4 regions of the Providencia manganoxydans genome follow, and region 1 is predicted to be linked to each of the others. Evidence: predicted binding sites of a transcription regulator. Region 1 holds the regulator's gene; each other region holds the start of a gene.

The links. The regulator PhoB, encoded in region 1, activates phosphate uptake and scavenging genes when phosphate is short. The targets are predictions, from matches to a motif close to CTGTCATAAAACTGNCNNAT.
Region 2: a site for PhoB is predicted at 3,084-3,103, ahead of kdgR (DNA-binding transcriptional regulator KdgR). Genes of this name have one in related genera too.
Region 3: a site for PhoB is predicted at 3,970-3,989, ahead of phoA (alkaline phosphatase). Genes of this name have one in related genera too.
Region 4: a site for PhoB is predicted at 3,867-3,886, ahead of JI723_RS05760 (esterase-like activity of phytase family protein). Genes of this name have one in related genera too.

The regions. Positions count from the first base shown of each region.
Region 1 covers NZ_CP067099.1:878,285-886,568, forward strand. Annotated here, with positions in the region: gene JI723_RS03785 (cystathionine gamma-synthase family protein) at 1-659, shown strand, start outside; gene JI723_RS03790 (AAA family ATPase) at 700-4,377, opposite strand; gene sbcD (exonuclease subunit SbcD) at 4,374-5,594, opposite strand; gene phoB (phosphate regulon transcriptional regulator PhoB) at 5,895-6,584, shown strand; gene phoR (phosphate regulon sensor histidine kinase PhoR) at 6,605-7,918, shown strand.
Region 2 covers NZ_CP067099.1:2,796,913-2,805,196, forward strand. Annotated here, with positions in the region: gene JI723_RS12565 (choline transporter) at 1-424, shown strand, start outside; gene JI723_RS12570 (chitinase) at 607-1,524, shown strand; gene JI723_RS12575 (hypothetical protein) at 1,580-1,936, opposite strand; gene kdgR (DNA-binding transcriptional regulator KdgR) at 2,199-2,984, opposite strand; gene kdgK (2-dehydro-3-deoxygluconokinase) at 3,266-4,219, shown strand; gene JI723_RS12590 (bifunctional 4-hydroxy-2-oxoglutarate aldolase/2-dehydro-3-deoxy-phosphogluconate aldolase) at 4,222-4,839, shown strand; gene JI723_RS12595 (RNA polymerase sigma factor FliA) at 5,103-5,828, opposite strand; gene JI723_RS12600 (FliC/FljB family flagellin) at 6,043-7,209, opposite strand; gene JI723_RS12605 (FliC/FljB family flagellin) at 7,559-8,284, opposite strand, start outside.
Region 3 covers NZ_CP067099.1:751,055-759,338, forward strand. Annotated here, with positions in the region: gene JI723_RS03255 (APC family permease) at 162-1,655, shown strand; gene JI723_RS03260 (DUF3156 family protein) at 1,618-2,235, shown strand; gene JI723_RS03265 (alpha/beta hydrolase-fold protein) at 2,297-3,874, shown strand; gene phoA (alkaline phosphatase) at 4,064-5,503, shown strand; gene JI723_RS03275 (Na/Pi cotransporter family protein) at 5,911-7,563, shown strand; gene JI723_RS03280 (GNAT family N-acetyltransferase) at 7,547-8,074, shown strand; gene JI723_RS03285 (DUF1435 family protein) at 8,171-8,284, shown strand, end outside.
Region 4 covers NZ_CP067099.1:1,329,275-1,337,558, forward strand. Annotated here, with positions in the region: gene tesA (multifunctional acyl-CoA thioesterase I/protease I/lysophospholipase L1) at 63-704, opposite strand; gene ybbA (putative ABC transporter ATP-binding protein YbbA) at 672-1,358, shown strand; gene ybbP (putative ABC transporter permease subunit YbbP) at 1,355-3,802, shown strand; gene JI723_RS05760 (esterase-like activity of phytase family protein) at 3,944-5,308, shown strand; gene JI723_RS05765 (MFS transporter) at 5,355-6,605, opposite strand; gene purK (5-(carboxyamino)imidazole ribonucleotide synthase) at 6,853-7,935, opposite strand; gene purE (5-(carboxyamino)imidazole ribonucleotide mutase) at 7,932-8,284, opposite strand, start outside.

The sequences.
Region 1 (8,284 bases):
AGAAACCACTATTGATCTGCGATAACACCTTACTTGGGCCAGTTTTCCAGAAACCGTTATCATTAGGTGCTGATTTAAGTGTGTACTCACTAACTAAATATGTTGGGGGTCATTCTGATTTAGTTGCCGGTGGTGTTGTTGGTAGCCGTCAGCTATTGAATAAAGTTCGTGCGCAACGTAATGCGATTGGTACACAGCTTGATCCGCATTCAAGTTGGATGCTTGGACGTTCACTGGAAACATTACAGTTACGCATGGAAAAAGCCAATGATAATGCCCTGCAATTAGCGACGTTCTTGCATCAACACCCCAAAGTCAAAAAGGTCCATTATCCTGAGTTTTTACCACCAGAAAGTATTGAATATCAAATCTATCAACGTCAATGCACAGGTGCAGGTTCAACCTTTTCAATTAATGTCGGAGAGAATGAAGAGGACGCATTTAATTTCTTAAACCATCTGGCACTGTTTAAGCTTGCGGTGAGTTTAGGTGGTACAGAATCTTTGGCTTGCCATCCTGCATCGACAACCCATTCAGGGATTGCAGCATCAGTTCGCCAAGCAACAGGTATTGAAAGTAACTTAGTCCGCTTATCAGTAGGAATTGAAAACGTTAATGATTTAAAGCAAGCGCTATCGCAGGCTTTGGATGCTATCTAGTTTGAAAAATTGCAGAGGCATTAGCCTCTGCGGATTGTTTTTAGTTAACTCGATATTGGCTAGGTAATTCACTAAATCCAAAACCATTGGTTTTTTTCACGGGGATCTGCACAGGTATCCGTTCTTTCATTGCCTCAACATGGCTAATGACCCCAATGGTTTTACCTGAGGCATTTAGACTTTCTAAAGCATCTAAGGCGATATCCAAGGTTTCTGGATCGAGCGTCCCAAATCCTTCATCAAGGAATAATGATTCCAACTGCGTTTTATTGCTCACCATATCTGATAACGCCAATGCCAATGCGAGGCTGACCAAGAAACTTTCGCCTCCGGAAAGGGTTTTGATATCCCTGATGGTATCGGCTTGCCAGACATCAATCACTTGTAATTCAAGATCAGAATTATGGCTCCGTTTTAAGATATAACGCCCATGTAGCTTATCGAGCCGCTGATTGGCGAGCGAAATAAGACAATCAAAGGTTAAGCCTTGTGCATAGCGACGGAATTTATCTCCCTCGGCAGAGCCAATTAATTCATTGAGTAGTCCCCAATCATCACAATGCGCTTGGCTTTGTTCTATTTCCTGTAATAGGCCACGCTGTTGGTGGCGTTGCTGCTTATCAGTATTTAGCTGACTGATAATTTGCCCTTGCTGCTGATTGAGATTTTTTATTGCACTATCAAGTTCATTAATATCATGCTGCAATTGTGCTTGCTGGGTATTTAACATCTCTTTTGGCTGTTGTGCCAAATGCTCTTGTAATGCTAACTCACCTTCTTTATAACGTGTTTCTGCTTGTATGCAGGATTGCTTTAATTGTTGATGTAATTGTTCTAATCGCAATTTTTCTTCAGCTGATAATAACGCTTCCAAAAATGTCTGCTGTGTCGCAAAAGGGCTGTTTATCAGTGCTTGATTAAAATGTTCTTGGGCGCTGCTCTGTTGCTGCTGACCCTTCTCAATCGCACTGCTAACTTCACGATAGCTCCCTTTTAGTGATGCGATTTCTTTTTCACGATAAGTCACTTGCTCGTTGAGCTGTTGTAGCTGAGCAGTGATCTTCTCTTGTTCTACGCGTAATTGGCTGACAAATTGTGAGATGGATTGACCTCCCAGCAATGATTGTCGCGAGTGCTGCTTTTGTTGCAGTAACAGTTGCAGTTGTTGTAACTGCTGTTGGCTATTTTCTAATTGTTGTTTCACCGTAGCTTGTTGAGCGACTTCGGCCTGTAACATAGCCTCTGTGACGGCAATTTTTTTGGTGAGATCTTGGATGGCCTGTTTTTTGACTTCATATAACTGACCGCGTTTTTCTAGTCCATCAAACCACTGAGAAATGTGTTCATTAGCCGGTAATTGAAAGGCTGATAATGACGATTGCAGTTGTTGATGTTGTTCATTATATCGTTGTTGCTGAGTCACTAGCTGCGTTTGGGTTTCATCGATTGAGCGTTGAATGTGCTGTATGCGCTCATCAAGTAAAGTTAACGTTGATTGTTGCTGCTTATTTAATGATTGTTTTTCATGCAACTGATGCTTTGATTGCTGATATTCACGTTCTAGTAACGTGAAATCCTCCAAGAGCTGTTGTTGGCGAGAGAGCTGTTGCTGGCTTTGATTGAGCAGCTGCTCTACGGCGCTTTGCTCAATCGCTAAATCATCAATCATTGCTTTCTGACAGGTTGTTACCCACTGTTTTTGTATGTGACTTTCTTGATTGGCAAGTTGTAATAGTGCTTGCTGGTTGTCCTCTTGCCGTTGAATATCCTTTTGCAATTGTGTTTGTTGAGTGACTAAGGTGTGTTTGAGTTGCTCAAATTGCGTTGTTAGTTCATGTAAACGTTGTTCTGTTTGGCTCGGCTCAATGGCTTGATATTCGGTTACCGCAGGGTGTTCAGTTGCTCCACAAAGTGGGCAAGGGTTACCTGCGATCAGCTGTTGGCGTTCTGTTTCTAAGCTGACTATTTTTTGTTCTAATCGTAATCGAGCCTGTAAATCGGTTAAATGTGGCTGAGTATGGCTAATTTGTGTTTCTATCTGTTGGCACTGTTTTTCAACTTGTGTGATTGATTGGGTAATCTCTTTTTGTTGAGTTAATTTAATTTGCTGCTGATTTTGCAGCTCTTGCCATTGAGTAAGCAGAACGGGTAACAATTGTAGATGCTGTGCTGTTATGCGCAATTGCTCAACAGATTGGCTAATTTTTTCAAGATCATGAGTTTCCAGCCATGCTAAATATTTTTTTTCAATTTGCTGGTAAATAGCACTATCTTGCTCAACTTGTTGTTGAAGTTGCGCATATTGTTCGGTTTGTTGCTTTTGTTCATTGCATGACGTTGCATATTGTTGTTTTAGTGTCTGCTGTTTCTGTTCAAGCTGGGTAACTTGTTTTTTAGATTGTTCAAGATATTGCTCCTGTTGACGCCATGAAGCAATATGTTGCGAAATTAGTGCATCTTGTTGGTTTTCTTGCAAATAATGCTGAATAGTGCTGAGTTCTGTATTTGACAGTGTTATTTGCTGTTGAGCACGTTCAATTACGGTTTGTTTTGTTTGATGTTGGGATTGATATTGATTTTGTTGCTCTAGTATTTCTTTAATTTGCTGATTTAAATTAATAATTTCGTTATCTAATGGGCGAACTTGGTTATCGATCACTAACGTTTGTTGCTGGACGTAGCTTAGGTGCTGCGTATTTTGCGTATTAACTTGTGTTAATTGTTCTTGTAATGGAGCTAGCTGTTGAGTCTGAGTATTTAGAGCCAGTAAAAGATTTTGCTGTTTTTCTAATAATTCATTTAGTGATTGTTGTTGGCGCTCTACATCTTGCCATAGAGGGCGTAGGTGCTCAGCAGGGATGTTATCAGTGAGTTTTTTTAGTTCAGGTTCAGCTAATTGATAGGCACTTTGAGCTTGTTGCAGCTCTAATTGCTGCTGTTGTAAACGTATATTGAGTTGCTGTTGGCGTTGCTGCCAATGTAGTATTTGCTGATTTTGTGTACGCTTTTGATTTAACTCTATTTCTTTTTCAGCCAAACGTTGTTGTTCAGTGAGTAATGTTTGATATTCATCTTCTGTGAGTAAGTGAATACTTTGTGCACGAGCTTTTAAAATTTCTAAATCATTTTTAACGTGTTTGTGCTGACGATAAATGTAACTCGAGATTTGGCTATAAATTTCGGTGCCAGTGATTTCCTCAAGTAAATCAGCTCGTTCTTTTTCACTGGCATTCAAAAAGGCTGCAAAATCACCTTGAGATAGAAGGATTGATTTAGTGAAACGGCCAAAATCGAGCCCAGTAATTTGAATAATTTGCTCTCTGACTTCACTGATTTTCTCAGCGATAATTTTGCCATCATTCACCGTGGCTAACTCGGCCTTCGGTGACTGTAATTTACCATCAGGCTTATTACTTGCGCGTCTTTGGCTCCAAAAAGCGCGGTAGGCTGTTCCTTTCACTTCAAACTCAACTTCCGCAAGACATTCGCCTGTGTGACGGGTCATGAGTTCATTTTGGCTGGCTGATAAGGTATTTAAACGCGGAGTTTGATGATAAAGAGCAAGACAAATCGCATCTAACAGTGTTGTTTTACCAGCTCCGGTAGGGCCAGTAATGGCGAATAGGCCTTGGCTGATAAAAGGTTCTTGGTTAAAGTCAATTTTCCATTCACCTTTGAGGGAGTTAATATTTTTAAAACGTAAACTCAGTATTTTCATGCGTCCCCCTCAAGCTCAGAACGTAATGCATCGTGAGATTGTTTAAATAGCAGTAAGAGCCGTTGTTCTTTTTCTTTATCGCCCAGTTCTTCTTCTGTTAAGCGACGTAAAAACACCTCTTCGGCGGTAAGCTCATTTAATGTTTCATTGGCGAGAGCTGTCTGTTGGCCTTGTGGCTGCTTGCGAGCTCGACGTAACAAAACCACGTCAACAGGTAAATCTTTAACCAATGCTTCAATACGTTGCTGTATATCAGCAAGGTAGTCTTGGCTGGCAACCTCGATATCCAGCCAAATGGGTTGAATATTGTCATTATTATCTATTTCATTTAGCTGCTTTTGGATATCGGCAAGTGATCCTTTGAGGGTTTTTAATGGCTGAAATATAGGGATCGGTAATTGTTGAATTTGAGCGATATCACTGCGATCGAACTCCACTAAACAAACGCTTTTTTGTTGTTCAGCTTCATCAAAACTTAATGCAATAGGTGACCCGCAATAGCGAATGTGCGGTTTTCCGCCGATGACTTGTGGACGATGGATATGCCCCAATGCAATATAGTCGGCAGGGGGAAAGGCTCCTGATGGAAAGGCATCTAGGGTGCCGATATAAATATCCCGCACAGAATCAGAAACTTCGGCACCAACAACGGTTAGATGACCTGTGGCAATAATCGGAATTTCAAGCCCCAAAGCTTCACGTTGTTGCTGGGCTAGTTGATAGCTACACTGATAATATTCACTAATTGCATTTTGTAGTGAGAGCTGTTTTTGTTCGCTACTTTGCCCTGCAACGCTGAGTTGAATATCCCTTGGGCGCAGAAATGGGATAGCGCATAGCAATGCCCCTGGCTCACCTTGTGCATTTTTAAGTGTGATGACATGGGGTTGACTACCCGAGGTGACAACATCAGTATTTAAATAAGCCAGTAGTGAACTGGTTTCATTTAACACAGAAACAGAATCATGATTACCGCTGAGTATCACCAATTGGCAGCCAGTTTGTTGTAAAGAGACGACAAATTGGTTGTAAAGTTCTCTTGCATAGCTGGGCGGTGAGCCCGTATCAAAGATATCACCGGCAACAATGACAGCATCAACCTGATATTGTTTAACTTGTTCGATTAGCCAAGTTAAGAAATATTGGTGTTCCGCAGCACGGCTTTTTGTAAAAAAATATTGGCCAAGGTGCCAGTCAGAGGTATGGATGATACGCATCAATATAGGTTCCTAAGGATGACTAATCGTCATATTTAAAGTTGCAGTTACCAACGCTATCACTTGAAGTATGACGAATACTGGAATTGAAATTATGCTAATTGAACGTTATGCAGTATACCTTATCAGAGCGCGTTGATGCGGAGAATTGTCGTTTTGCTCATATGACCTCGATATTTCACTAAAATGACAATTATTATCGGACTATCATCATTGAGTGTTAACATTCATAATTCTGTCATAAAAGTGACGCATAATGATTTTACTTTTAATAATCTCTTCTTATTTACAGGATTAATCATGGCAAGACGCATTCTAGTAGTTGAAGATGAAGCGCCCATCCGAGAAATGGTTTGTTTTGTACTAGAGCAGAATGGTTTTCAGTCTATTGAAGCTGATGATTATGATTCCGCAATTGCGCAGTTAGTTGACCCGTTACCTGATTTGGTGTTATTGGATTGGATGATCCCGGGTGGTTCAGGGATCCAAGTAATTAAACATATGAAACGTGACAGTGACACGCGTGATGTGCCCGTGATGATGCTGACTGCGCGTGGGGAAGAGGAAGACCGAGTAAAAGGGCTAGAAGTTGGGGCTGATGATTATTTGATTAAGCCTTTTTCACCAAAAGAGCTGGTGGCTCGTGTTAAAGCCATTTTACGTCGTATTTCGCCGATGGCGACAGAAGACATCATTGAAATGAACGGGTTAACATTAGATCCAACCTCTCACCGTGTCAGTAGTCAAGATACGCCTATTGATATGGGGCCAACGGAATATAAATTACTGCATTTCTTTATGACTCACCCTGAGCGGGTGTATAGTCGTGAGCAGCTACTTAATTATGTTTGGGGCGCAAATGTTTATGTAGAAGATCGCACCGTTGACGTACATATTCGCCGCCTTAGAAAGGCATTAGAAGTCGAAGGGCATGATAAAATGGTGCAAACAGTTCGTGGTACGGGCTATCGCTTCTCAACGCGTTACTGATAACTAAAGGGGATTCCCGCGTGCTTGAACGCTTATCATGGAAACAGCTGATTTTAGGGCTGTTTTTATTTATTTTACCTGCATTAATTTTATCTTTATTTATCGGCCATCTTGCATGGCTGTTGGTGATTTCGCTTGCAGCAGCGCTGATTTGGCATAGTTATAACTTAATGAAACTGTCATATTGGTTATGGCTAGACCGTAGTATGCTCCCTCCTGATGGTAAAGGTGGATGGGAACCCATATTTTACGGGATATATCAAATGCAACAACGTAATCGTAAACGTCGTCGTGAGCTAGGACAATTAATTAAGCGGTTTCGAAGTGGGGCTGAATCTTTACCTGATGCCGTGGTAATGATGACGCTTGAAGGGAATATTTTTTGGTGTAATCGCCATGCCCAACACTTATTGGGTTTTCGTTGGCCTGAAGATAGTGGACAACCTATTTTTAACTTACTACGTTACCCTGATTTTAGTCGTTATTTTACCTTACAGAATTATGAGCAACCGTTAACGCTTGAGCTGAATAGTGGTGCGATTGTTGAATTTCGTATTCTTCCTTATACGGAAGGTCAATTATTAATGGTGGCTCGCGATGTCACTGAAAAACGTCGGTTAGAAAAAGCACGTAGAGATTTTTTTGCTAACGTAAGTCATGAGTTACGCACGCCATTGACGGTTATTCAGGGGTATCTTGAAGTACTGGATGACCAAGAAAATACCTCACCCGCCAATAAAAAAGCCCTTCATGTGATGCAAGAACAAGCACACCGTATGGATAGCTTGGTTAAGCAATTATTGCAACTATCACGTATTGAAGTGGCTCCACAAATTAGTTTAGATGAGCAGATTAATATCCCTGTTATTTTAAAAATGATTGAGCAAGAGGCGATTAGCTTAAGTCAGGGGCGGCAACAATTTGAATTTTCTGTCGATGAAAAACTGCGTGTTTATGGTAATGAGGAACAACTGCGTAGTGCGGTAGCAAACTTAGTGTATAACGCGATTGCTCATACACCTGAAGGCTCAACTATTCGTGTTAGTTGGCAGAAAAATCATCATGGCGCACGCTTTAGTGTGGCAGATAATGGTACAGGGATCCCTGCTGAACATATCCCTCGCTTGACCGAGCGTTTTTATCGTGTTGATAAAGCAAGGACTCGCCATGGGAGTGGCGGAACAGGTTTAGGCTTAGCCATCGTCAAACATGCTTTACAGCACCATAATAGTCAGTTAGTGATCACCAGCCAACTTGGCAAAGGCAGTGAGTTCTCTTTTACTTTACCACCGGTGTTGATTGTAACTGATAAGAAAACGGTTAAGACAGTATAAATAGCCCCTAACATGATCCTTGATGAAAGTGGCAGCTAGTTGCCGCTTTTGCTTGTTAATTCAACGTATATATCCCTTTTTTAGATGTTTATTTGTTCTTTTTTAGTGATAAAAGCCAGTAGCCAAGGTCAACTTTCTCTAAACTCTAGCGACTTCTCAGGTCATTCGATATTCTATTTCCTCGTCCTCATTTAGCCACTGTCATGGTAAATAGCGAGAGTGAATAATCGCATATTGATTGTTTTTTGTTCAAATCATATAGTGTATATTCGTAGTTTACTGACAGTAATCACTGGCTAGCAAAAATACTTTAGTGTTTTATGCTTGTTTTCTGGTTTGCTATTGCCTTTTTACCCTATAAAAGTT
Region 2 (8,284 bases), 1.9 Mb from region 1:
TGGAACCACTTATACCCAAAGGATGCTCGATCTTGTGTGCGTACCGGCCATGCAAGAAGTGGCAAAAGAGCTATCACTGCGGGGTGCAAAGGTTGAATTTAATAGCCTTCCACCGGTTGCAGATGAGCGATTAAACCATTTAGAGCTGGTTGTCGATTTAGTTGAAGAGCAAAACTTTATTTATCAAATTTGGCCTCAACGCTATTCAGTACCGGGTTTCACCTATCGAGCACGCTCAGGGAAATCACACTATTACCGATTAGAAACCTTTTTATGGGAAGGAACTCAAGGTAATGATTTAATGGACTTTACTAAAGAACAAGTGATCAGTGATATCTTAGATCAATATGAAAAACACCTTAACTTTATTCACTTAAGCCGTGAAGCCCCCGGTTCAACACTAACTTTCCCTGAAACTAACTAACCGTACTACCTAAAAAGGACTCGTTTGAGTCCTTTTTAGGCTTGCAACGGCCTGCACGTTTTTCCAATAAATTTCATGACAAGTCATTAATGTCTTCATCATTTAACCAATGAATATGGCGTAATTTTATCGTTAACGACCCAATGTAAGCAGGAAAAATTTCCGCTATTGAAAGAGAAATGATGATGAAAAAAACACTGTTTTCACCTTATTTTGATGTGACTGTTGATGCGATTTGGAATGATCCACTTTCCCCCAACGGTAAACCAAACCCTAAATATAGCCAAGCTGCGATCAGTAAAGGCGTTGATGGTGTTTACTTAGCTTTTTTAACTGCGGATGCGAATAATAATGCTGCATGGGGAGCATACTCAAGTATGCCTATCTCTTGGGCTAAACCATTTTGTGATGCCTTGATTGATGCCAATATCAAAGTGATAGTGTCCTTTGGAGGGGCTGCTAACTATGATATTTCAGTTAGACAAACCGTTGAGCAACTTATTGCCACCTACCAAGACGTGATTGATACGCTTGGCGCTTCACAACTGGACTTTGATTTCGAAAATGATTTATACGATGCCGATAAAGCTTTTAGCGCATTAGTCACCATCATGAAAAATAACCCTGATATCGTTTTAAGTCTCACATTACCGGTCATGCCATATGGCCTTGTTACAAAAGGGTTAGCCTTAGTACAAAAATCCGTTAATGCGGGTTTAAAAATGAAAGTTAATGGTATGGCAATGGATTATGGTCAAGGAACTGATAAAAATATGGGACAAGCAGCGGTTGATGTAGCAAGCAGTCTAAAAAACCAATTAAAAATTTACTACCCAACACTGACAGATACGGAGCTATATGATTTAGTACAAGTCACACCAATGATCGGCCTTAATGATGATAAATCTATATTTAACTTTGATGATATTAATACCCTAAGTAGTTTTGCAAAAACCAATGGAGTGAACTTAATTTCAATATGGAGTTTAACCCGCGATAGAGTTGGCGTTGGTGAATCAGCATCAGCGTCCTACTCAGGAAACTCAGCACAAACCAAGGATTTTGAATATACGGAACGCTTTGTCAATGCTCTTAAATAATCAATTTAAATGATGAGTTATGAAAACCTAAGGAAAGGCACTATCGCGCCTTTCCTTATTTCCTTGCTTGTTCAATCATCTGTTTGAGCTGTTCAGGATCATGCAGCCATGTAGGTTCACCAGTACATCCCTTGGTGACAACAGAGCGATGACAGAGATCATTATTCCAATTTCCCCAAGTATTACCTTGTTGCTGCTTTTCAGCCAGTAAATCTTCATAATGACGCTCCGCTTCAGGGATCTTCTTTTTAGGATCAAAAACGAAACGTTGTTGCTGTTTGACAGTATCAATACCTTGATAGTTTTCACTATATACGCGATCTGCGGGAGACTTTTCTTTGAAGGTATAATCCGTTGCCATACTTGGAACGGAAATAATAAACATGCTGAATATTAATAAGCTTTTAAACATAATCATATCTTGATAATAAAATTATCAAAAATTATAGATATGACGAATGAAATGGCGAGTTTTATCTTAAAAAAACTCGCATTAATGGACGATTTATCAACAGATGAATGATATTTTCATCAAATTTCAATCGATTGATTTTATTTGTTTTTTTATGACTAAACTGTTAACCACACAAAGTTTAATGGATAATAGCCTTCGAGGCTTTAAATCATTCAAAATACAGTGAGCCGGCAAATGAGCATACTCAACAACACCGCAACTATAATGGGTAATTATGATACCCCATCATCTCAGAAATATTACATCCCGCCACCTTTAATAAACTCACATAATCGTCTAGTTGTTGTTCATCAAAGCGAATAGTTGGGAAAGATATTGATAATCCTGCAATAACTTGCCCTAAACGATCATAAATAGGCACGGCAACACAACGTAACCCTAGCTCTTGTTCTTCTCTATCCTCTGCGTAACCTTGTTCTCGCACCATCGCTAATTCAACCGTTAGCTGATTTGCATTCAATAATGTCGTCTCTGTTTTTCTAACAAATTCAATCTGTTCTAATATTCCTTTGACAATCTCTTCATCTTGCCAAGCTAACAGCACTTTACCAATAGCGGTACAATACAAAGGATTACGTCGTCCAACTCGCGAATACATGCGTAAATTATAGCTAGAATCAATTTTATGAATATAAATAATCGCATTATCATCAAATGCACCAAGATGTAATGCCTCATGAGTTAATTGACCAATATGGCGCATTTCTTTATCAGCAATTTCAATTAAATCAACATACTCTAGCGATTTAGCACCTAATTCAAATAATTTAAGTGTCAGAGAATATTTATCCGCTTCCCCTTCTTGTACCACATATCCCAGTTGCTTCATGGTTTGTAAAAAGCGATAAGTTGTCGCTTTTGACATGAATAAGCGTTGGGAGAGTTCAGATACCCCGATCTCTTTTTGCTCTCCTAATGCGCTCAGGATACTGAATACTTTCACTACAGAAGATACCGCGTCTGTTTGCGTGACATTATCCGTCATTATTAACCATTCCTTATAGACTCAAAATAATTCAAGTTGCAGATAGGTGGCAATCACCGCCCTTTAACGAAAAGCTCCGCGACTTGAAGCACGACGAGTATATGCCATTTTATTGACTGCTACACAGCATAGAGAACCCCCTTATAAAAAACAAGAACAGCGATTCGATTTTTTTAAAACACTGTTTCATTTTTATTGAAGTTACCTAAAAAATGGGCTTTAATGACAACCATTCAATGATGATTTTTAGAATGACAATAAAATGCAGGTGGTAAACAAACATGGCTAAAACTCTACAAGTTGCCATTATCGGTGAATGCATGGTTGAGTTACAGAAATCAGGGGAATTATTTAAACAAACCTTTGGAGGGGATACGCTCAATACTGCACTCTACCTTGCTCGCCTCACCGCTTCTTTCGGTGTGATGACACGCTATTTAACTGGGCTTGGGCAAGATCCTTTTAGCCAGCAAATGTTAACCAGCTGGCAAAAAGAAGGCATCAATACCGATCACGTTGTTATCTCAGATAGACACCTGCCCGGCATGTATTTGATTCAAACCTCAGCAGATGGCGAGCGTCGTTTTTTCTACTGGCGCGATAATTCAGCAGCTAAATATTGGTTGAATGAACAAACCGCATCTGACACTCAGCAATTACTCAACCAACAACAATTCATCTACCTAAGCGGTGTTAGCTTAGCTATTTTACCTGAACCCACGCGCAATTTATTGTTTACTTTACTTGAGACGGCGCGCCAATCTGGTGCGGAAATTATCTTTGATAATAATTATCGTCCTGCATTATGGCCGTCTATTGAAGCTGCCCAAGCGGCTTATCAACATATGCTTGCGCTGACAGATATGGCTTTCTTGACCTTTGATGATGAGCAACTGCTATATGGCGATCAGCATGAAAATCAGTCTATTACTCGTGCTCAACAATATGGCGTCAATGAAATCATCATTAAACGAGGCGAAAAACCCTGCTATATCGTTATCGATAATCAACAACAAGAGATCCCTGCGGATCAAGTGAGCAATGTTGTTGATACCACTGCTGCGGGTGACTCTTTCAGTGCAGGCTATCTGGCTTGTCGCATTTTAGGAGGAACACCTGCCGAAGCTGCCAGTACAGGTCATCTTCTTGCTGGGACAGTGATCCAACATCGCGGTGCCATTATCCCTAACGATGCCATGCCCCAAATGACATTAAATCAATCCCAAAAGGCGTAATCATGAATCGATTAATTGAGAAATTAAAAAAAATCAGTGTTGTTCCCGTTATTACTATTAATAATGCACAGCATGGCGCAGCGCTTGCTAAAACATTAGTCGAAAATGGCTTACCTTGTGCTGAAGTGACGTTTCGTACCTCAGCGGCGGTTCAAGCGATTAAAAACATGCGTGCAGCTTACCCTGAAATCTTAATCGGTGCAGGAACCGTATTAACAACTCAGCAAGTCGATCAAGCTATTGAAGCTGGGGTTGATTTTATTGTGAGTCCAGGTTTTAACCCTAAAATCGTTGCTTACTGCCAACAAAAAAATGTCATTATCATTCCTGGTCTGAACAACCCGAGTCTTGTTGAACAAGCATTAGAATTTAATTTAACTACCGTTAAATTCTTCCCCGCAGAAGCTTCAGGCGGTGTTGCGATGTTAAAAGCATTAAGCGCGGTTTATCCAGTGAGCTTTATGCCTACTGGTGGGATCGGCCCTAAAAATATTAAAGATTATACTGCCTTACCATCTGTATTGGTTTGTGGTGGTTCATGGATGGTGCCTAATCACTTAATAGACAGTGAAAGCTGGGATGAGCTCGGTAAACTTATTGCTGAGGCTGCTAATTTATAACGATGATAATGGCTTTCTGCAAATGAAACCGTAGGAAGCCATTATTTGCCCCCAGTCTATTCAATCATCTCGTTTGCTATCGCTTTAATGACACATTAATCCATTCCATCAAAAATGATCTCTCTCAACAGGAAAAGTGAGCATTGCCCTATAGAATGAGTAAACCAATTAAGCTCTAAAGTCATTTGATCCGTTAACTATATCGGTGTAAAAGCGATTTAACTGGATATTAAATTATCTGCGGCAGATTGCCGCATTCTTGTTTATTCCGTGAGCGATTTTAAACGGCCGCGCAGTCGTTTTATTGCTTGGCTATGTAATTGACTAACACGCGACTCCCCCACTTCCAGTACAGCCCCAATCTCTTTTAAATTTAGCTCTTCTTGATAATAAAGGGTGAGTACCAATTTTTCGCGCTCGGGTAATTGTTCAATTGCTTCAATTACTTGTGAGCGTATATTGGCTTCCATTAATAGATTGAATGGATTTCCCCCCTCGTTTTCATCCATGGTGGGTTCACAACTTTCTCCGTGAATTTCATGCCACTCATCATAGGAAAATAGTTGGCTATTATTGGTATCAAGTAACGCTTGGCGGTATTCCACAATATCGATTTGCAATGCATCTGCAATTTCACTTTCTGTGGCTGTACGGCCTAAGGATTGCTCCAATTCCCCAATCGCTTTTGCCATTTCGCGTGCTTGGCGGCGTACACTGCGCGGCGCCCAGTCTCGGCTACGTAACTCATCGAGCATTGAACCACGGATACGCTGTACTGCATAAGTCGCAAATGACGCACCTTGCGTGACATCAAAACGCTCTAATGCATGCAATAAACCAATGCCGCCCGCTTGGATCAAGTCATCAATATCAACACTCGCAGGGAGTCTTACTTGCAGTTTAAGGGCCTCATGTCGTATTAGCGGATAATAACGCTCCCACAGGCTATTTTTATTAATTACACCTTCGGCAGTATATAAATCACTCACAACCGGCATCACCCTTTAAGACTTATACAAAGGTATTTATTATGCTAGTTGCTTAATAATTCAATCCGTAGAGTAATGGGGTAAATTGGCGCTATTTTACCTAACCCAAATAAAAACCGTATAAAGATCCACCTTCTTAATTACATTCTAAACAAGATAAAAAAGGCCAGAAATATCTGGCCTTCGGTAGAATAGAATAGAAAGGGAGTAAAAATTAACGCAACAGGCTCAGAACACCTTGTGGAACTTGGTTTGCTTGTGCCAGCACTGCAGTACCTGCTTGTTGCAGAATTTGACCGCGGCTCATGTTAGATACTTCGGTAGCAAAATCAGCATCTTCGATACGGCTACGTGCAGCACTCAGGTTGTTGACTGAGTTGTTCAGGTTGTTGATTGTTGATTGGAAACGGTTTTGGATCGCACCCAGTGAAGAACGCATACCGTCAACTGAATTGATTGCGTCATCGAGATCTTTCAGTTGTTGTTCTGCTTTCTCTGCTGCTTTTTCTTCAGCTGAGCCTTTTGCTAGAATTTCAACTTCAGCACCTGCTTTAAATTGAATAGTTTTCGCATTAGTCGCATCAGCAGGGTTAGTCACAACAGGTTCATCTGCTTTAAAGGTCACTGACTTATCTGCGCCTTTATCGTCTTTAACGGTTGCAGTTACATAATAATTACCGTCTTTATCTGTAAAAGCTTTAGTTACAGCAACATCTTTTTGTTCTTTACCTGCATAGTTAACAGTGACTTTTCCTAAGTCAGCTGCAACCTTACCATCTGAGTCTGCTGCTGCAATATCAGCAGCTTTTTTCTCTGTTAAATCACTTTCTCTAATAGCAGAAGACTCAGCTCCCACTTTAAAACCTTTAACATTTAACGTTGAGCTATCGACTTTTTTCAGATCAAAGCTGATTTTTTCTTTATCGTTAGTCCCCACTTGTACAGTCATAGTTGGCTTTTCGCCGCTCAGAACTTTAACACCGTTAAATTGAGTTTGTTCAGAAATACGGTCGATTTCTTTTAAACGTTGATCGACTTCTTCTTGAATCGATTTAATATCTGATTCAGAGTTAGAACCGGTTTTTGCTTGAACAGTCAGCTCACGAATACGTTGTAAGTTAGAGTTGATTTCGTTCAATGCGCCTTCCGTGGTTTGCGCCATTGAAATACCGTCGTTAGCGTTACGAGAAGCTTGAGTCAGACCTCTAACATTAGATGTAAAACGGTTAGCAATCGCCTGACCCGCAGCATCATCTTTTGCGCTGTTGATACGTGAACCGGAAGACAAACGCTCAATTGCGGTACCCAGTACACCTTGTGAACGGTTTAAGTTATTTTGTGTTGTCAGAGACAGAACATTAGTGTTGATGACCTGTGCCATGATATAAGTCCTTGTTATTCGATAATAATAAGGAAGGCTGATTTATTAAGCCATTCCATTGTTGCCACGAATATGATTATCGGCGGCAGCAAAAAGGCCTTTAGGGTTTTCAACAAATAATTTCCGAAATAAAACAAAGCAAATAATAATTACCATGAATAACAATAAGATATTTATTTTCCGAATGCTTTAGATTTATAGTTTAATTGGTGGGTGTTTTAGCAAAGGTGATAAAGATAAGGTCTTTTTATAGCAAGAAATGTCGGTATGAGAAGTGCATTGGTGTAATCAATAAAATAAAAGTTACCTCAAGTCAGAGTGCCTAACCTGAGATAACCAGAGACTTAAATTAACGTAATAGGCTTAGAACACTTTGAGTCGTTTGGTTAGCTTGTGCTAACACCGCCATACCGGCTTGTTGTAAAGTTTGCCCTTTGGTCATATTGGACACTTCAGTAGCAAAATCCGCATCTTGAATGCGACTACGTGCAGCACTCAAGCTAACAACGGTATTTTGAAGGTTTGTGACGGTTGATTCCATACGGTTTTGTACCGCACCTAATGTAGAGCGCATGCTATCCACGGTTTTCAGCGCTTCATCTAATGCTTTTAATGGCTCATCATGGATATCGGTCGTAATCGCCTTCGTTGGGTCAAGCTTAGTAGCAACAATAGCTGAACTCAGCTTACCTGAAGTGGCATCAAAGTCGCTTCTGCTAACTTCAAAATACTGATCATCTTTTTTAATTAAGAATTTATCAGTAGCTACACTGCCATCAGTTTCTAATTTTTGGAACAGTTCTTGTCCAGCATCTAGTTTAATGGCGGCTTTGGCTGGTACTGCGGCAATAGCTACAGCCCCATCAGCGATTTCGGTACCTAAAGTTGTTGCTGTTGTCGGAGCCGTTGCTTCTTGGGTAACTCCCGATATATCAACGCTCCCTGAAGTTGTATCAATTTTAGATTTATCAATTTTATAATATTCTTTACCGCCACCACTTGCCGTTTTATCAATTTCAACATAAAACTCATTAGTCGTACCTTTGACGTTATAAAGTTTTTCATCAGTGCCTGC
Region 3 (8,284 bases), 130 kb from region 1:
TACTTTTCGCCAACTCCTTTCTCTTTTCCTCCCCCGATAGGTATCGTCCTTTAGGACGATAGCGACATGTTTGTGCTTATTTTTATAGTGGCAATGCAGTCATTTTATTTTTACAAAAAATTCACAATCACGACTGTGTTCCAGAAAGAGAGGGAAGCAAAATGAATATGTCCTCAAAATTAACGTCTCACATTGAGAAGGGGAAAGTTGGTTTTCCAACAACTTTAGCGAGTTCTGTGGGCGTGATTATGGCAAGTCCTGTTATTTTGACGGTGACGAGTGGTTTTGGCATTGGTGGCGATACGTTTGCTTTAGCCGTATTACTGAGCTTTATCATGATGCAGGCTCAATTGACGACGTTCTCCGAAGCGGCGGCTATTTTACCAACATCAGGCTCGGTTTATGATTATATTTCATGTGGTATGGGGCGCTTCTGGGCGATAACCGGAGCGTTGTCAGCTTATTTAATTGTGCATGTATTTGCGGGAACGGCAGAAACGATTTTGTCGGGGATCATGGCATTAGTTAATTTTGAAAGCTTAAATACCGTAATGGAAACCAGTAATACCTCTTGGATGGTTGGGGTAGGCTTGGTGATCACATTTGGTCTACTCAATGCTTTAGGGATTGAAGCTTTCAGTAAAGTTGAAGTCGTGCTTACCTTTGCGATGTGGAGCACCTTAGTTATTTTCAGTATTGGTGGATTATTGATCCCTTTCCACACTTCTGTTGATGGATGGTTTGGTCAAGGTTTGAATATTTCTGATCCGACTCTTGTTTTGAGTTTTGTTGGTATGGCGATGTTCATGTTTGTTGGCTGTGAGTTGGTCACGCCAATGGCGCCTGAAATTAAAAACTCAGCTAAAGTTATTCCGCGTGCGATGGCAACAGGGCTGTGCGGTGTCGCATTTTGTATGTTTTTATTTGGCGCAGCGATGACAAATCAAGTCGAAAACGTCATTGTTGATCCGACAAATAATGTTAGCCTGCTAGAAACACCGATGGCTATCCCTGCTTTTGCTAGCCAAGTTTTTGGTGATATTGGTAAATATTGGATTGGTATTGCGCTATTGCTTGCTGGTGGAGCAACGATTAATACATTAATGGCAGCGGTTCCGCGGATCCTTTATGGGATGGCGCTGGATGGTGCGTTACCTCGTATATTTGCTTACTTGCACCCACGTTTTAAAACGCCAGTCTTTGGGATCCTTGTTGCAGTAATGATCCCTTGTCTGCACACGTTTGCTATCCAAGGTGATTTAGATCGCATCATGCCATTGGTATTGGCTGCTGTATGTTCTTGGGGCACGGCTTATCTGTTAGTCACTGTTTCAGTCATATTATTACGTATACGTCGTCCTGACTTACATCGTGCGTATCGTTCGCCATTTTTTCCTATCCCACAAATTATTTCGAGTGTAGGGATTATTTTAGCCATTGTGTATATCACCCCTCCAGGAATGAATAAATCGGATGTTTATATTCCATTTATTATTATGTTAGGACTAACTGCCAGCTATGCATTAATTTGGACGCTCTTTGTGCAAAAGGTTAATCCATTCAAACCCGTTCCGGTTGAGCAGGTGTTATCAAACACATTTACAGAGGAAGAGTTAAATGGAGGTAAAATTGAGCCATTACGCAACCTCGCCTAAATATTCTTTCTGGCGACGCTTAACGCAAAAGCGTCTGCCAACAGGGTACCAGCAAGGCTTAACGCTAAATAAAGTGGAGCGTGATATTTTGCCTTATCAGTGTGAATGGGGAGCTCCTGGGGAGCTCCTTATCCGCCCACAAGATGAATTAACGATCTGTGTCACGGAAAGAGTTAAAACACTGTTTATGGCATTTATTGTGTTTAGTCGATTTTCGGTAACGGGAAATTGTCGCCAAGCTATCAATGCACAAGTCACCGTGAAAACAAGTGGTAATTTACGTAAAAAACATATTGATTTTGTATCGAAGGATGAGCAAGGACAATCGTTAGTGAGCTTACTAAAGCAATACCCAATCATTACCAGTACGCTCGAAGAGTTAGATTTTAATTATTGCCATTTAAACATTAAACATGGTGTATGGCATTGTGAAATTGAGCCTTTTACTGCATCTGAAATGGTTAGCAGGATCCCTGCCACAAGGCGTTATTTACGGTTAACTTCCGAGCAAAGACATCGTTTATTGAGCGCTTTACAGTTGATTCACCAATTTATGGAAAAACATTTTGTTAATCATTGAGTTTGAAATATTAATTTGATAGTAATATTTTCCATTAAATAAATTTTCAATGGAAAATGATGTGAAATCTTTACCGTTAATCGGCTGTATTTTGCTTTCATCGGTTGCTATGTCAGCTGTTGCAGAGTGTATTCGTTTAGATGAGCTGTCCTCTTCTATTGAGGGCGTGCATGATAGTGAAGGTCATAGCTGTTTGTTAGTTGAAATTTCGGATAAACAGGTTGTTCGCCAAGAAGGTGATGGGATCGCTGAAGCGATTTTACTGAAAAGCAGTAAGGTACCAATTCGTGTTCTTTTACAGGGTTGGCCGCAGTCTGAAACGCACGCTATTTCTTATATTGCCCCAAAAAAAGGTCAATATTACCTCAAATTACAAGGTGTACCAGAGCAGCCATGGCATCTCAAATTTAATTTAGCGGATTATCAGCCTTTAGCGATTGAAGCTGAACACAAGATTGATAGCCCTAAGTTACAAGCCTTACTTGATGCACATCAGCAAGATAAAACCACTGATGCTTTTTGGCAGGAGATCAAATTGCAGGGCACTCCCTTGATTGAAGATTACAAGAAAGGGCAAAAGAGAGTGACTTTTTTATGGCGAGGTGCGCAGTCGAATGCCTATATATTGGGGGCGCCCTCGGGTAATCATGAAACGATGGCGAGAGTGCCGAATAAGGATATCTGGTATCGTAGTTTCATTGTGCCAAATGATACGTTGTCGCAATATAAAATAGCACCTGATGTTCCAAAGATTGCTGAAGGTGGGCTGGCGCAACGTAAAGCGATTTTAGTCACGGCGCAAGCAGATCCCTTTAATACTTATGCTGTTCCTTCATTTTTTAATGATCGTTATAATCGGTTTTCTTTATTGTCTTTAGCGCCAGAAAAACGTCAGTGTGATTTTGCCAAAATTGAGCGTCATCAGCTTAATGGTCAATTAGAGTCATTTTCATTTCAAAGCAATATATTGAATAATAATAGAAAAATTTCAATATACCGCCCTGCTGTCGTGATGAAACAACCTTCAGTACTGGTACTACTGGATGGACAAACTTATCTTAATACTTACAAAATGGCAGACTTTTTTGATAAGTGGATGCTAGAAGGCAAAATACCGCCTATGTATGTGGTGTTTCTAGACAGTATTAGTTCTGAGCATAGAAATAATGAACTGCCTCCAAACAGTGACTTTCCTGAAATGCTTGCCAAGGAGCTCATGCCATTATTGCGGGCAAAAGGGATCAATGCGCCAGCTGAATCAACGATCATTGCAGGATCGAGCTATGGTGGTCTAGGGGCAACATGGAATGCATTAACTCACCCTGAGCTATTTGGTAATGTGATTAGTATGTCTGGTTCATATTGGTGGGCGCCTAAAGGGAAAGATCCAGAATGGTTGATCCGCGAAATAGAACAGATGTCAAAGAGACCGTTACGTTTCTATTTAGAGGCGGGGTTGTTTGAGCAACGGGGTAGCTGGGGAGGGATCATCCAGAATCATTATCGGTTATTGGATGTATTAAAACATAAAGGCTATCAAGTTGAAGCAACTGAATTACCGAGTGGACATGATTATGTTTCTTGGTGTGAAACACTGTATGAAGGAACTCGCTATTTAAGCGGTAATATCGCTAAGTAATTCGCTATTTTTCATGCTTCAAAACACTAAAAGGCAGTTCATTGGTGACTGCCTTTTTGCATATTAATGACAATCATCTTTTTTTCGACATAAAACCTTCATCCAACTGTCATCTAGCTAGCTTAGCATGCCAATCATTATTCGAAGCAACTTAATATTTAAACTTCTTTTATTGGCAAGGAAATGATTATGACAGGTCATTGCATGAAATCGATTTTAGCTGTTGCTGTGAGTACAATGCTTTTAAGTGGTACTCTGCCAGCAAATGCAGCAACACCAAACGATGCAGTTTCAGAAAATCGCGCGGCACAAGGTGATATAACCCAATTTGGTGGTGCTCGTCGTTTAGCACAAGAACAAACTGATATCATGAAAGCCGCTTTGCACAATGGACAAGCTAAGAACGTGATCCTGTTTATCGGTGATGGGATGGGAGACTCTGAAATTACGGTTGCACGCAATTATGCTGAAGGTGCTGGTGGCTTCTTTAAAGGCATTGATGCACTACCGATTACGGGTCAGTATACCCATTACGCATTAAACAAAAAAACCAAGAAACCAGACTATGTAACGGATTCTGCTGCGTCAGCAACGGCGTGGTCATCAGGTGTGAAAACCTATAATGGCGCGCTTGGTGTTGATGTTTTCGATAAAGATCACGATACCTTAATTGAGCTGGCTAAACGTAATGGTAAAGCGACGGGGAACGTAACCACGTCAGAAATTCAAGATGCGACACCTGCTGCTCAATTTTCCCATGTTACAGCCCGTAAATGTTATGGTCCTGAAGAAACGTCAGAAAAGTGTGCGACGAATGCCTTAGAAAATGGTGGGCGTGGCTCTATCTCTGAGCAGCTACTCGTGACGCGCGCCGATGTTACATTAGGTGGTGGCGCGAAGAGCTTCAAGCAAGTGGCGAAGGCTGGCGATTACCAAGGTAAAACGTTAGAAGAGCAAGCGAAAGAACGTGGTTTTAACATTGTTCGTGATGCAAAATCACTGGAAGCCGTCACTGTAGCTAACCAAGACAAGCCAGTGTTAGGTTTATTCCATGAGGGGAATATGGCGGTGGCTTGGGAAGGACCTAAAGCAACACATTACGGTAATATTAATAACCCACCACTTGAATGTAAGCCGAATTCTAAATTAGATCCTAATGCACCGACATTGGCTCAAATGACAGAGAAGGCCATTGATTTATTAAAAACCAATCCAAATGGCTTCTTCTTACAAGTTGAAAGTGCTTCTATCGATAAACAAGATCATAAAGCGAACCCATGTGGTCAAATTGGTGAAACCGTCGCATTGGATGAAGCGGTGCAAGTTGGCTTAGAGTTTGCAAAAAAACATGGTGACACTTTAGTTATCGTGACCGCTGACCATGCGCACTCTAGCCAAATTATTCCAGAAGGCACTAAATCAACGGGTTTGACACAAGCGCTGATCACGAAAGATGGTTCTGTGATGGTTGTGAACTACGGTAACTCTGAAGAAGATGATTCACAGGAGCATACAGGTGCACAACTGCGCGTTGCGGCTTATGGTCCACATGCAGCCAACGTTATGGGTCTGACTGACCAAACTGATTTGTTCTTTACCATGCGTGATGCCATGGGATTGAAACAATAAACCAACCTTGTAAGTTAAATCCTCTGCGACAGGATGTTGTAGAGGATTTTTTATTTTCCCTTCCAACTATCATCCTTCATATTAATGCTAAATTACATTATGAACTTTGCGTTAATTAGTCGATTCATGTATAAAAATTATTTGGCGTTGAAGTTTTATTTGTTCGTGTTGCCTTATCATTAATCAGATTATCGCTTCTAATAACACTTTGAACTTTAACTTTTTGAAAAATAAAGAAAATAATGTATAATGAAGTGTTTTTGTATTAGTCGCCTCATTCTTAAACATCTAATGATTTCATCTATTGAACCGTATTATGACCGTTTTTAGCTGGTCATAAAAAATCTCTAAATTTCAATAACTGATTGTTTTATTTAAAAATATAAATATATAGGATTCAAATTTCAATGTTGCCCCTTTTACATCTTTTATCATCGGTCGCATTGCTGGTTTGGGGAACACATATTGTCCGTACTGGCATCATGCGAGTTTTTGGTGCTGACTTAAGGCGTATTTTAGGAAAAAGTGTAAGTCGTAAATCAAGCGCATTTCTCTCCGGCGTCGGGGTCACCGCACTCGTTCAAAGTAGTAATGCAACAGCATTGCTGGTCATTTCTTTTGTCTCTCAAGGGTTAATTTCATTAACGCCAGCCATGGTCATTATGCTTGGCGCTGATGTCGGTACTGCATTAATGGCCCGAATTTTGACATTCGATCTTTCATGGCTATCTCCATTGCTGATCCTGATTGGGGTGGCAACATTTTTAAGCCAAAAAAAGAATCGTACAGGGCAAATTGGTCGCGTAGGAATCGGTCTAGGCCTAATTTTATTAGCCTTACAACTGATTGTGGCATCGGCAGAACCGATTACTCATGCGGATGCTGTAAAAGCCATTTTTACGTCATTAAGTGGCGATGTAGTATTAGCATTGTTGGTAGGTGCACTATTTGCCATGATCAGCTATTCAAGTTTAGCTGCGGTATTGTTAACCGCAACGCTAAGTGCGACAGGCTTAGTACCACTTTATATTAGTTTAAGTATTGTGATTGGTTCTAATATTGGTAGTGGCTTACTCGCTATGATGAGCAGCCGCGGGCAGAATGAAATTTCTCGCCAAGTCGTGTTGGGGAGCTTGTTATTTAAACTGATTGGTTGTGTGGTGGTATTACCATGGGTAAAACCGATCGCACAATGGATTGGTGAGTATGGTTTTAATGCGGCTGAAGTGGTTATCTATTTCCATGTTTTTTATAATCTCATTCGTTGCCTAGTGATGTTGCCTTTTGTCGGGCCAATGGCTAAATTCTGTAATCGATTGATCCCCATTTCACCTTCTGCTGAACAGCAAATAGCCCCTCGTTATCTAGATAAAAGTGCTTTAGAAACTCCATCGTTGGCGATTGCGAATGCAGTGCGAGAAACGCTGAGGATGGGAGATGTGCTGGAGCTAATGTTGCAGCGTTTTAGAGATGTGCTTAATGGTAATAAAGAACAAAAAAGAGAAATTAGCCGCTTAGAAGAAGAAGTCGATATGCTGCATAGTAGTATTAAGCTTTATTTGGCTCAATTGCAGCAAAGTGAGCTAAGCGAAGAAGATTCAAGGCGTTGGGCTGAAATTATTGATACGGCTTTTAACCTTCAGCAATCTTCAACGATTATTCATCGCATGACTTCTGAATTGGTGAAAAAATCAATTGATAATCGTCGTTCATTTTCGAATGAGGGCTTTAAAGAATTGCTGTCATTACTTGAACGATTACAGGCTAATTTAAATTTAGGGATGTCAGTGTTTGTCTCAGCTGATATTGATAATGCAAAACGTTTACGTCGTGCTAAGCATCGTTTTCGTTTGATCAATCAGCGTTTTGCCTATGCACATGTGGAAAGACTACATGAACAAAACATGCAAAGTTTAGATACTAGTAACTTACATGTCAGTTTATTGGGTGATATGAAGCGACTAAATTCATTATTTTGTGCTGTTGCATATCATGCCCTAGAAGGTGTCGCTGAGAGTCGTAAAGAGCAAATGAGTTTGGAAAATGAGAAAAATACGTGAGTTACAAAGGGATGAAATCCCATCTGTTTGGTCGATAGATAGAACTGAATTAATTGAACATTTATATCTACATGAAAAAGGGCAGCTAGTTCTATCAGCACAGCGTTTTGACATGAAAGGCTGGCCAGAAGGTGAGCCTGAGGCTTATACCCCACATCTGCTTGAGAGTTATGACAATGGTGCGGTATTTATTGGAGTATTTGATGAGAACACATTAATTGCTGCGGCCAGTCTTGATAATATTTGGCGTGGGGAAGCTCATAACTTACTGCAATTATCATTTTTACATGTTAGCAAGCACTATCGTGGCGAAGGGTTAGGTGGGATGCTTTTTAAGCGATGTTGTCAGCTGGCAAAAGAGAAGAAAGCTGAAGGGCTTTATATTTCTGCAACGCCCTCTGAAAACACAGTACATTTCTATCAATATATGGGATGTAAATTGATTGATAAGCCTGATCCTGAGCTATTTGCGTTAGAGCCAGAGGATATCCATTTTATTTATCCATTTTGATGACAAATAGCGTCGCTTTCTTAACAAAAAACATTGTTTTTTGCTAAAAACAAGATATGATTGATAATCATTATCATTTAAATTGTTGAGGTAGCGATGCCAAATAGCGTAACCAAAAGCACTGATCTGCGCCGCTTTACTGCGGGATTATGGGGTGTTTTCGCCGTTATTTTGTTGAGCGTGATTTATCTACTCAGCAATATAGGGATG
Region 4 (8,284 bases), 450 kb from region 1:
GTATTTATTTGTCGCCTAGCCGTATCTTGAATTATTTAGAGTATACCCCAAAAAATCGCCAATTATTTTGCTGATGGCACAAGGTAAGGCTTAAGTTGTGTTTCCATAAAATCCGCAATTGTTGGTTGGGCTTCTACGGTTGGATGAATACCATCTTGCTGGATCCATTCAGGCCGAGTAATGATCTCTTCCATATAAAAAGGGAGCAATGGAATGGCATTTTTTTCTGCCAATGTTGAGTAGACCTTTTCAAAACTGGAAGTGTAGCGTTTACCGTAGTTTGGCGGTATGCGAATTTGCATTAAAAGCGGTTTAGCGCCTGTTTGGGTTATTTGTTGAATAATTTGTTGTAAGGTGTTCTCCATTTGCTCGACAGATAACCCTTGCAAACCGTCATTGGCGCCTAATTCGATCAATACCCAGTCAGGTTTGTGTTGTTCAAGTAAAGCAGGAAGACGCTCTAGCCCTTGTGCAGAGGTGTTACCACTGATACTGCCGTTAACTACGGCAATGGGCGGTGACAATTTCTGCCAGCGTTCGGCGAGTAATGAGGCCCATGCCTGCTCTGCCGGTAAACGATAGCCAGCACTTAGGCTGTCACCAAGGATCAATAGTTTTGTGGCTGCGAGTGTTTGACCACTCGCGACAAATAACAGGAGAAATACCAGTAAATGTCGGCGGAAAATATTCTTGAAGTTCATCATCTCGTTAAACGTGTTGGTCAGGGTGAACATGAACTCACTATATTGCAAGGTGTTGAGCTAATTGTCGAGTCCGGTCAAACAATTGCTTTAATCGGCGAATCAGGTTCAGGGAAATCGACCTTATTAGGTATTATCGCCGGTTTAGATGACGGCACTAGTGGTAGCGTGAGTTTACTAGGCCAAGAACTCACTCAGATGAATGAAGAGCAACGTGCTTTTTTGCGTGCACAAAGTGTTGGTTTTGTCTTCCAATCTTTTATGTTGATACCCACATTGAATGCATTAGAAAATGTGCAATTACCCGCTTTATTGCGTGGTGAATCTGAATCAACCAGTCATCAACAAGCCGCCAATTTATTAGCGGAGTTGGGGCTTGGAAGCCGTTTAAAACATATGCCCGCACAACTTTCCGGCGGTGAACAGCAGCGTGTTGCACTGGCTAGGGCATTCAATGGTCGACCACAAATACTGTTTGCTGATGAGCCCACAGGTAATCTTGATCGTCACACAGGGGATAAAATTGCGGATTTATTATTTGCAATGAATAAAGAACACGGTACGACGTTGATCCTTGTGACTCACGATAATGAATTGGCGGCTCGTTGTCAGCGTCGCTTACGGTTAGTGGATGGTGTATTGAGGGAAGAGTCATGATTTGGCGTTGGTTTTGGCGTGAGTGGAGAACGCCATCACTACTGATCGTGTGGTTGGCGCTGACACTCGCGGTCGCTTGTGTTTTGGCACTGGGACGGATCAGTGACCGCATTGAAAATAGCATGAGTTATCAAAGCCGTGAGTTACTGGCAGGCGATCTGGTTTTACGCTCTTCTCAGCCTAGTGACGCGACGTGGCTACAACAAGCGAAAGAGAATGGATTAAAACTTAGCCAGCAAATGTCCTTCTCGACAATGGCTTATTCAACTGCGGATGAAAACTTACGACCGCAATTGGTACTGGTTAAAGCCGCCGATGCGGCCTATCCCTTATACGGTGAATTAATCACTGAGCCGGCAGGCCTTCGCCCAACTAAAGGGGAGATCTTGGTTACCCCGCGCTTGCTTGAATTGCTTAATCTGAAAGTTGGCGATGAGATTGATATTGGTGATGCGACATTAAAAGTGGCAGGGCAGTTAATTCAAGAGCCTGACAGTGGTTTTAACCCTTTTCAAATTGCACCTCGTGTTTTGATTTCCCTTGATGATGCGCAAGCAACAGGAGCGGTACAGGTTGGGAGCCGTTTAACCTATCGTGAAATGTTTGCGGGAGATACGGCAACTATTGATGCCTTTGAGGCGCAATATGACAAACAACTGAGAACCGATCAGCGATGGTATACGTTAAAAGATAACAGTGGTGCAGTCGGTAAAACCTTCCAGCGTGCTCAACAATTTTTACTGTTGTCTGTGTTATTGACCTTATTGTTAGCGATCGCCGCGGTGGTGGTCTCGATGAGCCATTATTGTCGTAGTCGTCACCAGCTCGTAGCGGTATTAAAAACATTGGGAGCAGGTCGTTCGGCTTTACAAAAATGGATCATCGGGCAGTGGTTGGTGATATTAATTGCCGCAGCTTTGTTAGGTTCACTGCTTGGGCTCGCGTTCGAAGGGATCTTAATGCAGATATTAGGGGCTATGCTACCTAAAGCATTGCCATCCGCTAGCTTATGGCCTTGGGTATGGGCGATTGGTACGTTATTTGTGATCGCAATTATTGTGGGGATCCGCCCTTATCGCCAATTGATGGCAACCCAGCCATCACGCGTCTTACGCGAGGATGCGGCTTCACCGATCTGGCCACTGCGTTATTATTTACCAATTGTGACTTTGATTGTGGTGGGTGGGCTATTTTTGTTTGCGGGCGTTAATCCACTGCTCTGGTCAATTTTAATTGGTATTGTGATTGTTGCTGTTCTATTAGCACTAATTGGTTGGTTAGGGTTGTGGGTATTACGCCAATTTAAGTTTAAACAACTGAGTTTACGTCTGTCAGTCAGTCGTTTGCTGCGCCAGCCGTTACAAACCATCACTCAAATGAGCGCTTTTTCGCTGTCATTTATGTTGTTAGCGCTATTAATTTTAGTCAGAGGGGATTTATTGGATCGGTGGCAGCAACAATTGCCAGCAGATAGTCCAAACTACTTTCTGATTAATATGAATGAAAGTCAGATCAAACCAGTTACTGAATTGTTGCTCCAACATCAAGTGAAACCGACCGCTTTTTATCCGGTTGTGTTAGCGCGTTTAGCTGAAATTAATGGTACATCAGCGATTGAGTGGGCAGATGCGCGTGATCCCAACAATAATACCGTTCGTCGTGAACTAAGTTTGACATGGCAAGCTAAGCTTCCTGAAGCCAATGTATTAGATCAAGGCACATGGCCACCGAAAGAGGGAGAGGTGTCGATTGAACAAACAGTGGTGAAAGAGCTAGGGATTAAAATTGGCGATAAATTGACATTTAATGCGGGTGCTCAGGTATTTAACGCTACAGTCACGAGTATCCGTACCGTTGATTGGGAGAGCCTACGACCTAACTTTTTCTTTATCTTCTCGGAAGGCACTTTGAAAGATGTGCCAGCGACATGGATGAGTAGCTTCCACTATGAAGGTGATGGCAAATTATTGACTGATTTAAGCCGTAATTATCCAACCATTAATGTATTAGATACCGGCGCATTGATTGCGCAAATTCAGCAAATCTTGCAGCAAGTTAGCCAAGCGCTAGAAGTGATGGTGGTATTGGTGATCTTCTGTGGCTTGTTATTGCTATTAGCACAAATTCAAGTGGGTATGAGCCAACGAGAGCGTGAATTGGTGGTTTATCGTACGTTGGGGGCAAGCAAAAAGCTGATGCGTCGTACTTTGTGGAGTGAATTTGCTTTATTAGGCTTGATGGCAGGGTTAGCGGCTGCATTTGGCGCCGAGGTAGCATTATGGTTATTGCAAACTAAAGTGTTTGATTTCCCTTGGCAACCTGAATGGTCAATGTGGTTATTACTGCCACTGTGCGCCGCACTATTACTATCTGTATGTGGTAGTTGGCTTGGGTTACGTTTGTTAGGCACAGGTAATCAGCATCGTCGAATGCCAAATAGTTAATTTAACCTTTATGGCTTCTTGTTTATGCAAAAAACAAGAAGCCATTCAAATAATCGTCTTAAAACCATCACGAAACTGTCATTTATCCTGCTTATTATCCCAGCGTCAATAATGATAAACATTACGAATGGGAACATAATAATGCAGCCTCACCGCACCATAAAACTCAGTTCATTATCACTACTTGCAACATTAGTTGCTTTTTCTACTACAGGGTATGCTCAGCAAGAAGTACCAGCGACGCTGGCAGGTCATGCTATTTTAGCAGTTGATTCTACGGTGCCTGCGCCAAAAGATGCACCACAAGACTTACACGTTAGCGGTAAGTATACGACGGGCAATCGTGTTGATGAGCTAGGCAAAGTGGAGGGCAAGTCAGCGGATCGTCCAACAGGTATGAGTGTGCCAATCAACGGTCAGCCACTGCAAGGGCACTCAGGTATTAAACGTATGGCGGATGGCACCTATTGGGTGCTAACTGATAATGGTTATGGTAATAAAGTGAATTCGCCGGATTCGATGCTTTACTTAACGCAATATGATATTGATTTTAAGACAGGTAAAGCGAACCCACTAAAAACAGTGTTCTTCCATGATCCAGATAAAATCATTCCATTTCATATTATTAATGAAAGTAGCGATAAGCGTTATTTGACAGGCAGTGATTTCGATCCTGAAAGCTTTCAATTTGCAGATGGTGCGTTGTGGGTGGGCGAAGAGTTTGGGCCATACCTCATTAAGATGGATCTGGATGGCAAAGTATTAGCATTATTTGAAACTGAAGTTGATGGCAAAAAAGTGGTTTCTCCAGATCATTATCAAGTGACTACCCCAGGGAAACCAGCGGACAAAGTCAGCTTCCAAGTCAATCGTTCAAAAGGTTTTGAAGGAATGGCTTCTTCGCCTGATGGCAGCAAGTTATATCCAATGCTGGAAGGGGCTTTATGGAATGAAGAAAAACAGGATTATGAAAATGTCGCTGGAAAACGTGCGGCACGAATTCTTGAATTCGATGTTAAAAACCAACAGTGGACAGGTCGCAGCTGGTTATATGTTTTCGAAGATAATCAAAATGCGATAGGCGATTTTAATATGATCGATGATACACATGGATTGATTATTGAACGTGATAATGGCGAAGGAACGGCGGACAAAGCTTGTGCTGAAGGTGCTACGGATACCACAAACTGCTTTAATAATTTAGCTAAATTCAAACGCGTTTATCGCATTGAGTTTTCAGATAAAAACCAAGGTACATCGGTTGATAAGCAAGCTTATATTGATTTAATGAATATTAAAGATCCAGAAGGTGTCGCCAAGAAACCATTAAATAATGGCGTGTTTACCTTCCCATTCTTTACCATTGAAAACGTTGATGTTGTTGATAATGAACACATCATTGTTGGCAACGACAATAACTACCCATTCTCATCTAGCCGTGAGCCAAATCAAGCAGATGATAACGAGTTTATCTTGTTGAAAGTGCCTGCGTTGTTAAATCCTTAGTTTCCTTGTTTATTGATTTTGCTCGGGCTCATCACCCGAGCTTTTTTTATTTTTTGACTGACAAAACAGGTGGTTTCATCATTAAAGTAAACATCAGGATCACAATCACGGGGGTTGCAATAATTAAAAATGCGGGGGTAAAACTATCGGTATAGTCTTTTACTGCCCCAGCAATAAAGGGGGCAAGACAAGCAACGGTAGAGATCAAATTGACCACCGAGAACAGCTCTAGATAGGGGCCGCGGCCAAAATAGTTTGACAGTAACACGCTGGAAGCCAAAAAAGTCATGCCATAGCCAATGCCTACGCACAGCACAAATAAGATCAACCATATCCATGAAGTGGCGATACTCAAGCAGATAACGCCAAATACCATGATAATCAAACTTCCGATGAGTAATTTTTTAGGCTCTAGCCACTCCCCAGCGGCACCACCAATAAATCGTGAAAAAGCATTCACAAAAGCCATTGTACTAAGCAAAGAAACGGCAACGGTCATACCAAAACCGCGCTCTTCAATGTGGGCGACGGCAAAGCTATTCACCGTGATCCCACACCATAAAAAGGATGTGTAAGTGGCGGCAATCAAATAAAACTGCCAAGTACGTAATGCACGATGTACCGTCCAAACTTCTTTAGTACGATAGATAGGCTTACTTGCATCACTAATCTGTTTTTGCATGATGTGCTTAGCATGCTGCTGTTCGCGTTTTCCTTCACGCAGTGCCAGTATGGTGATTAGGGTCACTACACTGAGGTAAATGGCACAGAGTACCCAATGCATGCGCCATGAGCCCATTTGATTTGAAGCGTAGAAATAGATCCAAGGGCCTGCAACACCACCTAAACCACCAATAGTGAAATAAAGACCAAATGCAAGTGATTGTTTTTCAAATAATCGGGAGAGAACATAAGTGCCTGGTACTGTAGCTAACAGGGTGAAGCCAATACCAATCAGGGCCGTACCCAGAAAATACTGACTAATCGTCTCGGTTGAGTAGAGGCTATAAAAACCCGCAACAAATATTAAGGTACCTAGCAATAATGTTAGGCGAACCCCGATTTTGCGGATCAACAAAGAGGGAAGAAAACTGGCTAAGCCACAGGTCAAACCCAGTAAGGTGAACCCAAAACCTGCTTCAGTCCAACTCCATTTTAACTCACCTATCATCCCAGGTAGTACTACCCCAAGAGAGGTAAAGGTAGTTGCCGTGGCAAGGAAATACACCATTCCTAATAGGATAAGAATGCTCCACTGATACAGTGGGCTAAACAGTGGGGAATTTGTGGTTGCCATTTCAACTCCAGTCACACTACCGGTTTTATTGGCGAAAGCGGCAGCGAAGTAAAACGCAAGATGCCCGAAAAATCGGGCATTGTATTATCTATACTCTAAATAATTCGAGGTGCAGCTAGTCGACAAACGAGTAAGTCGCTAAGAGCAGACATAGGCATGTGGCTAAGTACGAGTGAGCAATAGCTCACCATACCTAAATACACAGTGCTGCATCTTGAAATATGACGAGTGTGGCTATTTTCGCTGTTTATTTGCTTCGATACCAGCCTAATTTTGTATTAGCCCACTCAATGCCAATTTTATACTCATTTGGCAGCATACTCACTAAGGACGTGAGAGTATTTATCAGCGCTAAACTATCGCTGTGTGTTAGGTTTAAATGGCCCACTTTGCGAGCAGGACGCACTTCTTTTTCATACCAGTGCAAATGGACTAACGGTAAACTTAACCATTGTGCGTTTACTGCTGTACCAATCAAGTTCACCATAACGGATGGGCTAAACACTTCAGGTGATGGCATCGGTAAGTCTAAAATAGCGCGTAAATGTAGTTCAAATTGGCTAATCGAAGCGCCATTTTGCGTCCAATGGCCGCTGTTGTGTACACGAGGTGCAATTTCATTAATCAGTAATTTATCGCCAACCACAAAACACTCCATTGCCATCACACCAATATAATTGAGCTCATTCATGACAGCGCTTAACATTTGTTGAGCTTGCTGTTGTTGTGGGTTAGATGTTTTAGGAAAGGCGACACTGGTACGTAAAATGCCCTCTTGGTGAAGGTTATGGGTGATAGGATAAAACACACACTCACCAGCGCGATTACGCGCACCAATCACAGAGATTTCAGCATCAAATGGGATCCCTTGCTCGACAATGCATTCACCGTAGATTTCATCTGGGAGGCTGGTTTCATCACCGGGGCGAACTCGCCATTGGCCGCGCCCATCATAGCCGCCAGTCCTACGTTTCACGATCAAAAAATCACCGAGTGTGGCAAATAGCTCAGGCCATTGTGATTTAGACTCAAGTGCTGTCCAAGGCGCTGTAGCTAAATGTAATGAATCAAACAGCGTTTTTTGTGGAAGCCTATCCGCTAAACGTGGAAATATATCACGGTTAATGAATGCATTATGGCGTTCTAACTCTTTAGTTAATGGTGTTTCAGGCCAACGTTCAATTTCAGCGGTGATCACGCTTTGCTGATAAGGAACGGCTTCAGGCTCTGCATCTAAACCCACAGGGAAGACAGCGATACCAAGAGGTTCACCTGCTTGGCGCAACATTCGCCCTAACTGACCATTACCAAGAACACAAACCGGTTTCATTGCGCCTCCCGAGGATCAGGATTATTTAGCACATCATTAGTTTGTGTTTCACGCCATGTGGTTAAACGAGCAAACAGAGTTGCGTCAGTGGTAGCAAGGATCTGCGCTGCTAAAAGAGCCGCATTTGCTGCGCCTGCTTTACCAATTGCCAATGTGCCAACAGGGATCCCTTTAGGCATTTGTACGATGGAATAAAGGCTATCAACACCACTTAATGCCGCGCTCTGTACTGGAACACCTAATACCGGCACTAAGGTTTTCGCCGCTAACATACCCGGTAAATGGGCTGCGCCACCAGCACCTGCTATGATCACATCGAATCCATTATCTTTAGCTTGCTCGGCAAAAG